2 regions of the Oerskovia sp. NPDC060338 genome follow, and region 1 is predicted to be linked to the other one. Evidence: predicted binding sites of a transcription regulator. Region 1 holds the regulator's gene; the other holds the start of a gene.
What was found. Region 1 encodes HspR, which represses chaperone genes until heat shock. Its sites were predicted from a motif close to AAGTTGAGTCNNNNNGACTCAACTT; they were not measured.
Positions count from the first base shown of each region.

Region 2: the regulator HspR is predicted to act here: its motif matches at 2,204-2,228, upstream of clpB (ATP-dependent chaperone ClpB).

Region 1 covers NZ_JBHXCQ010000001.1:90,016-94,203, forward strand. The annotation lists gene ACFWGN_RS00415 (hypothetical protein) at 1-556, shown strand, start outside; gene ACFWGN_RS00420 (DUF1540 domain-containing protein) at 692-1,000, opposite strand; gene ACFWGN_RS00425 (heat shock protein transcriptional repressor HspR) at 1,176-1,724, opposite strand; gene ACFWGN_RS00430 (DnaJ C-terminal domain-containing protein) at 1,802-2,812, opposite strand; gene grpE (nucleotide exchange factor GrpE) at 3,050-3,679, opposite strand; gene dnaK (molecular chaperone DnaK) at 3,676-4,188, opposite strand, start outside.
Region 2 covers NZ_JBHXCQ010000012.1:22,879-27,066, reverse strand. The annotation lists gene clpB (ATP-dependent chaperone ClpB) at 1-2,153, opposite strand, end outside; gene ACFWGN_RS15275 (hypothetical protein) at 2,439-3,029, shown strand; gene ACFWGN_RS15270 (alpha/beta hydrolase) at 3,219-4,178, shown strand.

The sequences.
Region 1 (4,188 bases):
CGAGACGATCGACGATCTCGCGTGCCTGTTCCGCGCCTGGGGCACCGAGCCCGGGCTCGACACCCTGCGCGCCCTGAGCACCGGCTGGGTCCGGGGCAACGAGCCGAGCCTCCTGGTCCCGCTCACGACCGACCCGCGGTCGGGTCTGGCCACCCCCGAGTACCTCGTACAACGCCTGCGCGAGACGTACGGTGCGGGCGAACGCAGCGGCCGGCCCGCGTCCCGCACGCACTGCCTGCTGCTCGTGGACGTCGCGGTCGACCGGCTCGACGGATGGCAGAGGATCGCCCGGGCCGCCGCGATGGGCAAGATCTTCAGCGAGGTCTTCGGCACGGGCCATCCGGTCGCGACGCTCGGTGCGGGCGTCTACGCGGCGCTGTGCGAGCGCAGCCCTGACCTCGAGCCGCTGCGCGCCGAGCTGCGGCACCGGATCGAACGCACGGCGCTCTCGTACGGCGTGACCGCGGTGCTCCGGCGACCTCCGCGCGTCTGGGTCGAGCCGCTCCCGACGGCTCATGCGGGAGCCGCGGCGTTGCTCCAGGCGCTCGGGCGCTGACCTGGCCCTCGACGGATCACGCACGCGCCGCCAGGTCCCGTAGACGGCTCGACGCCCCGGCGTCCGGCGAGGGACGAGCGGGGCGTCGAGGGGATCGCGCGAGAGGGGGGACGTCGCGCGGGGGTTCCGGCTCGCTCAGCGAGGAGCGTAGGTGAGGCAGTCCGCGTGGTCGGCACCCAGGGGGCCCGCTCCGACACGGATCGAGGAGGCGTTGCACTCGAGCGCCTCGTTGTGGGCACACTCCCCGCGCTGGCAGGCGCCGACGTGGGCGATGACCTTCTCGAGGCCTCCCTTGGCCGTGAGAGGGATGAACGTGGCGCACTCGGCCTCGCCGCCGTGGGCGGCGATCGTCACGGCACCGGCGTGGCACCCGTGCTCGTGGTTGTATCCGCATCCGTCGATCGAACACTCGACGACCTGGGGCAACTCCATCAGGCTGCTCATGGGACTTCTCCTTGCTCGAAGGGGCGGGGCGTCCGACCGTGCATTTCCTTCACGGTATTCCCTGTCGCAGCCCTTGTACAGGAAGCAAGGCCTCACTCACTTCGGCGGAATTCCACCGTTTTTACGTCACGCAGACCTCACGTAAATGTCCACGGAATTGCCGGCCGCAGTTTTTTCACACGTTCTGGAACGCACTCCGACGGGGCTCAGTCCCCGCGCCCGGGACGCCACAGTCCCCGCGCCCGGGACGCCACAGCACCAGCGCACGGGTCTCCGTGCTCTGCCCTGCGACGCTGCGCCCGGCGTCCTCCGGACTCCCTCGTCGGACCCGCCGGCCGCGCGGGACCATGACCACGTCGCCACTGACCCCCGCGGCGAAGACCCGTCCGCCCTCGAGGCGTGCCGAGAGCGCGTCGAGCCGGGACTCGAGCTGGTCGACCTGCTCCTCGAGCGCGAGGATGCGACGGATGCCTGCGAGGTTGATGCCCTCCTCCTGGGAGAGCCGCTGGACCTCGAGGAGCTTGGCGACGTCGCGCTGCGAGTACCGGCGCCCGCGCCCCATGGTGCGGCGCGGGGTCACGAGTCCCAGCCGGTCGTACTGGCGCAGCGTCTGCGGGTGCATGCCGGCGAGCGCCGCGGCCTGCGAGATGGCGAGCACGGGGGCGTCGTCGTACGCGTTGAACGGCACCTGCGCCGTCGCCGCTCCGGGATCTCTCCTGACCATGCGTCCTCCTCTCACCATTCTGCTCTCGTGGGACGGGCGCGACGAGGCCTCGCGGGCCTCGTCGCGCCCGGTTCCTGCTACTCCGCGGCGCGTCCGAACAGGTCGGAGCGCACGTCGTTCTCGCCGTCGGTCGCCGCCGCGAGCTGCTCGACCGCTTCCTTGGCGGCCTTCGTGAGCTTCTGCGGCACGACGACCTGGATCGTGACGAGCAGGTCACCGGTGGCCTTGGCTGTCTTGACGCCCTTGCCCTTGACGCGCAGCGTGCGACCGGACGGCGTGCCTGCGGGGACCTTGACCTTGACGGGCTTGCCGTCGAGCGTCGGGACCTCGATGGTCGCGCCGAGCGCGGCCTCGGCGAACGTCACGGGGACCGTGAGCCGCAGGTTGTGCTTGTCGTCGACCGAGAACACGGGGTGCGGCGTGACGTGCACCGTGATGACCAGGTCGCCGGGCGCTCCGCCCGCGACGCCCGGGCGACCCTTGCCGCGCAGGCGGATCTTCTGGCCGTCGCGCACCCCGGCCGGGATGCGGGCCGTGACGGTGCGTCCTTCGGTCGAGACGGTGACGGTCGCGCCCTCGACGGCGGGCCGGAACCCGAGCGTCGCGGACGAGTGCACGTCGGCCCCGTCCTGCGGCCGGACCGCGTTGGGGCGGAAGCCCGTCTGGGCTCCTCCGCCGCCGAACATCGACCCGAGGATGTCCTCGAAGCCTCCGCCTCCGCCGGTCTGCGTGGAGTACCGCACGCGGCCTCCGCCGCCACCACCACCGCCGAACATGCCGCCGAAGATGTCCTCGAATCCTCCGGCCCCGCCGGCGGGCCCGCCGGCTCCTGCGGAGAAGCGGGCGCCCCCGCCGGCCATGGCACGGATCGCGTCGTACTGCTGGCGCTGCTCGGCGTCGGAGAGGACCGCGTAGGCCTCGCCGATCTCCTTGAACTTCGCCTCGGCCTTGGCGTCACCCTGGTTCTGGTCGGGGTGGTAGGTACGGGCCAGCTTGCGGTACGCCTTCTTGATCGCGGCGTCGTCGGCATCCTTGGGGACGCCGAGCGCGGCGTAGAAGTCCTTCTCGATCCAGTCCTGACCGGTCAAGGCGCCTCCTCTCGTGGTGTCACCGGCCGGGGGCCGGTGGTCGTCTGATGGATGAAGTCTTGGTGTTCTTTCAGTCGTTCGCTCGTTCTGTCGTTCAGTGGTGCACCAGGTCCGGGGACCTGCTCTCCCGGCCTGCCCGACGGCGGAGCGCCACCTTCGCGCGGAAGGTGCGCTCCGTCGTCGGGCATCCGGGGACGTGGGCGCCCGGCCCCGGAGGACCGGGCGCCCACGACCGTCCTACTCCGGTCCGACGACCGAGACGCGCGCTGCGCGCACGACCTTCTCGCCGATCCGGTAGCCCGGCTCGATGACCATGTTGACCGTGGCCGACGTGGCCTCCGGGTCCACCTGGTGCATGAGCGCCTCGTGGACGTTCGGGTCGAACTCCTCGCCCACGACGCCGTACCGCTCGATGCCGAACTTCGCGAGGCTCGCGTCGAGCTTGTCGGAGATCGCGACGAACGGCCCGTCGAGCTCGCCGTGCTGGCGGGCCCGGTCGATGTCGTCGAGGACCGGCAGGAGCGCGCCCAGGACGTCCTCGACGCCCTTGACGCGCGCGGCCTCCTGGTCACGCAGCGACCGGTTGCGGTAGTTGGTGAAGCTGGCCCGCTCGCGCTGGAGGGCGTCGAGGTGAGCAGCCGCCTCGGACTGCGCAGCGAGGAGCGCTGCGTCGTCCCCGGCCTCGCCGGTGGGCTCGAAGTCGAGCCCCGCCAGCGGGTCCTGCTCGGCGTCGTCCCCGGCCGAGCCGGCCCCCTCGGGGGCAGCCTCCTTGGGCTGCCCCTCCGGGGTCACCTTGCGCTTGTCGGTGAAGTGGAAGGGCTGGTCCTCGGAGCCGAGCTCCTCGGGGCCCTGGGCGTCGCTCGTCACTTCTTGTCGTCCTCGTCCACGATCTCCGCGTCGACGATGTCCTCGTCGGGCGCGAACGGGGCGCCGGCGGCCGCAGCGGCGTCAGCGTCGGCAGCACCCTGGTTGCCCGCGGCCTGCTCCTGCTCGGCAGCGGCGTAGAGCGCCTCGCCGATCTTCTGGCTCGAGGCCAGGAGCTTCTCGTGGGCCGACTTCACGGCCTCCGCGTCGGTGCCCTCGAGCGCCGTCTTGACCGACGCGATGTCGGCCTCGACCTCGGTGACGACCTCAGCGGGGAGCTTCTCCTTGTTCTCCGCGACGAGCTTCTCGGTCGAGTACACGAACGCCTCGGCCTGGTTGCGGTTCTCCGCCTCCTCGCGACGCTTCTTGTCCTCGGCCGCGTGCTCCTCGGCCTCCTTGACCATGCGGTCGATGTCCTCCTTCGGCAGCGCGGAGCCACCGGTGATGGTCATCTTCTGCTCCTTGCCGGTGCCGCGGTCCTTGGCGCCGACGTGGACGATGCCGTTCGCGTC
Region 2 (4,188 bases), on a different contig from region 1:
ACCGTGCGGCCCTGGCCGTCGGTCAACCGGCCGTCGTCGAGGACCTGGAGCAGGATGTCGAAGACCTCCGGGTGCGCCTTCTCGACCTCGTCGAGCAGCACGACCGAGTACGGCCTGCGCCGCACGGCCTCGGTGAGCTGGCCGCCCTCCTCGTAGCCGACGTAGCCCGGAGGGGCGCCGACCAGGCGCGAGACGCTGTGCTTCTCGCTGTACTCCGACATGTCGATGCGCACCATGGCTCGCTCGTCGTCGAACAGGAAGTCCGCGAGCGCCTTCGCGAGCTCGGTCTTGCCGACGCCCGTGGGCCCGAGGAACAGGAACGAGCCCGTGGGGCGGTCGGGGTCCGCCACTCCCGCGCGCGAACGTCGTACGGCGTCCGACACCGCGGCCACCGCGGCCTTCTGCCCGATCAGGCGCTTGCCGATCACGTCCTCCATGTGGAGGAGCTTCTCGGACTCGCCCTGGAGCATGCGGCCCGCCGGGATGCCGGTCCACGCGGACACGACCTCGGCGATCTCGTCCGCGCCGACCTTGTCGGCGATCATCGGCGCCTGCGGTGCCGTGGCGGCCTCGTCGCTGTCGATCGACGCCTCCTCCTGCTCGGCGGCCTGGAGCTGCTCCTGGAGCTGCGGGATCTCGCCGTACTGGATGCGACCCGCGGTCTCGAGGTCGCCCTCGCGGATGGCCCGCTCGACCTGGACGCGCAGCTCGTCGAGCTTGGCGCGCAGGTCACCGACGCGGTTGTGGCCCGCCTTCTCGGCGTCCCAGCGTGCGGTCAGCGCGGACAGCTCCTCGCGGCGGTCGGCCAGGTCGGCGCGCAGCTTCTCGAGGCGTTCGCGCGACGCGGGGTCGTCGGACTCGGAGAGCACGACCTCCTCCATCTCGAGGCGCGTGACGGCCCGCTGGAGCTCGTCGATCTCGACGGGCGAGGAGTCGAGCTCCATGCGCAGGCGCGACGCGGCCTCGTCGACCAGGTCGATCGCCTTGTCGGGGAGCTGGCGGCCCGTGATGTAGCGGTCGGAGAGCGCGGCGGCGGCCACGAGCGCCGAGTCGGCGATCGTCACCTTGTGGTGCGCCTCGTAGCGCTCCTTGAGCCCGCGCAGGATCGCGACCGTGTCCTCGACCGAGGGCTCGCCCACGAAGACCTGCTGGAAGCGGCGCTCGAGGGCCGGGTCCTTCTCGATGTGCTCGCGGTACTCGTCGAGGGTCGTGGCGCCGACCAGGCGCAGCTCGCCGCGCGCGAGCATGGGCTTGAGCATGTTGCCCGCGTCCATGGCGCCCTCGCCGCCGGCCCCCGCACCGACCACGGTGTGGAGCTCGTCGATGAAGGTCACGACCTCGCCGTCGGAGGACTTGATCTCCTCCAGGACGGCCTTGAGCCGCTCCTCGAACTCACCGCGGTACTTGGCTCCCGCGACCATGGCCGCGAGGTCGAGCGAGATGAGCTTCTTGCCCTTGAGCGAGTCGGGGACGTCGCCCGCGACGATGCGCTGGGCGAGACCCTCGACGACGGCCGTCTTGCCGACACCGGGCTCACCGATCAGGACAGGGTTGTTCTTGGTGCGCCGCGACAGCACCTGCACGACGCGGCGGATCTCCGAGTCACGCCCGATCACGGGGTCGAGCTTGCCCTCGGCTGCGGCAGCGGTGAGGTCCTGGCCGTACTGCTCGAGGGCCTTGTAGGTGCCCTCGGGGTTGGGGCTGGTGACGCGGCCCGAGCCGCGGACCGCGGGCAGGGCCGAGCGCAGCGCGTCCGCGCTCGCCCCGGCGTCCGTGAGGATCTGCGCGGCGGGCGAGGAACCTGCGGCGATGCCGATGAGCAGGTGCTCGGTCGAGACGTACTCGTCCCCCATGCCCTGGGCCTCCTTCGAGGCCAGGTCGAGGGCGGTCGACGTCGCTCGCGACGCCGTCGGCTGCGCGACCGCCGAGCCGCTCGCGGTGGGCAGCGCGACGAGCGCCGCGCGCACCTTCTGGCCGATGGCCTGGGCGTTCGCACCCACGGCGTCGAGGAGCCCGACGGCGACGCCCCCCTCCTGCGTGAGCAGCGCGGCGAGCAGGTGGACGGGTTCGAGCTGGGGGTTGCCCGCGGCCGAGGCGGTCTGGATCGCCTCGCCGATGGCCTGCTGGGACATGGTGGTGAACTTGGTGTCCATGGGGTCTCCGGTACTTCTGGGGTCTGGGTCTACCTGGATCAACGCGACCAAACTTGAGCCTATTCCACTCAAGCCTGTCCGTCATGTCGGCAGCCGGGCACGACGGCTGCCGTCCCAACGGGTGGTTCCCCTTTTCTCGTCCCGTGATCCACGGGATGCTGGGGGCGTGACTACACGACGGCTCGAACCTTCTGCCACCTTCGCACCCGACCGTGGCGACCGCACGACGGCACCGGCCCGCCCGATGGCCCCGCGCCCCTCCGACCCGACCGCCGGGGGTGCCCTGTGAACATCACCCTCGTCGCGATCGTGGTGATCGTGCTCCTCGGGCTCGTCGTCATCGGGCTCGTCACCTGGCTGCTCCTGCGTCCCCGCAAGGCACCCGCAGCCCAGCCGTACGGGTACGGCGCCCCCGAGGGACACCCGGCCCAGCCTCCGTACCCTGGGCAGTCGGCATACCCGGCCCAGCCGGCGTACCCCGGGCAGCCCGCGCTCACGGGTCAGCCGCCGTATCCGCCGCAACCTCCGCACGCGGTCGAGGCCGGGGCCCAGGCCGTCCCGGTCGACCAGTACGCACCCCAGCAGACCCCGCCGGCACCTCCGGCGCCGGCTGCCGGACAGCAGTTCGCCCCGCCGCACGCACCCGCTCCGCAGGTTCCCGCCGCGCCCGCGCAGCACGCGCCTCCGGCCGCCCCTCCGCAGCCCGTGCAGACCTGGACGGCAGAGGTCACCGAGCCCGGGACCGAGCAGGCCGACGACTCCGAGCTCGACGAGACCACGCGCCTGCGCGAGGACCTGCGCCCGGCCCCGGCGGCGGCGCCCCCGGCCCCCGCCGGCCCGCCCGCTCCTCCCGCGAGCCCTGCACCTCCCGCCTGATCGGCGGTCCTCGCCCGCGCGCCAGGACGGGCGCCCTGACACGGCTCCGCGGGCGACGGCGCGGTGACCACCCGGCCGTGCCGGGACGAGCGGGACCTCGAGGTCCCGCTCGTCCTGACAGGCCCCCCCGCGGGGGGCACAATGGCGGCACCGCGATACCGCCCGAGTACGCGGGCGAAGGGCTGCACCATGACGAACGGCTGGCACCAGGACGTCCTCGGCCCCGAGTGGGTCGCCCGCACGCTCGACCTCCCCGACGGCGACACCGCGACGCTCGTCCGCAAGGCGACGCCCCCCGCGGGAGGTGAGCGACGCCGTCGGGCCGTGCTGTACGTCCACGGGTTCGTCGACTACTTCTTCCAGGCCCATCTCGGGGACGCGTTCGAGGACCACGGCTACGCGTTCTACGCGATCGACCTGCGGGGCTACGGCCGCTCGCTCGCGCACTGGACCGAGGCGGGCAAGGACCCCAACATGGTCGACGACCTGAGCGTCTACGCCCAGGACCTCGACGCCGCGGCCGCCACGATCCGGGCCGAGGGGCACGACGAGCTCGTCGTCGTGGGGCACTCGACGGGCGGCCTCGTCACGAGCCTGTGGGCCAACGCACGGCCGGGAAAGGTCGCCGCCCTCGTCCTCAACAGCCCGTGGTTCGACCTCAACTCGAGCTGGTTCGACCGTGTGGTCTCGACCCGGGTGATCGACGTCGTCGGGCGCTTCGCCCCTCGCCTGAAGGTCGGGTCGCTCGACGACGCCTACGGGCAGGCGTTGCACACCGGGACCGGGGGCGAGTGGGACTACGAGCTCGGCTGGAAGCCCCACGAGGGCTTCCCCGTCCGGGCCGGCTGGCTGCGCGAGATCCGTCGCGGGCACGCGCAGGTCGCGCGCGGTCTGCACATCGAGTGCCCCGTGCTCGTCCTGACCTCGACGCGGTCCGGACCGAACAAGGGCTGGCACCCCGAGGTCATCACGACGGACAGCGTCCTGGACGTCCAGCACATCAAGGACCGCGCCCCCGGGCTCGGCGACGACGTGACGCTCGTGGAGATCGAGGGCGGCGCGCACGACCTGGTCCTGTCCCCCGAGCCCGCGCGCAGCGCGTTCCTCGACGAGGTGCTCGGCTGGCTCGACGCGCGGCTGCCCGCCTGACGAGGCGCGC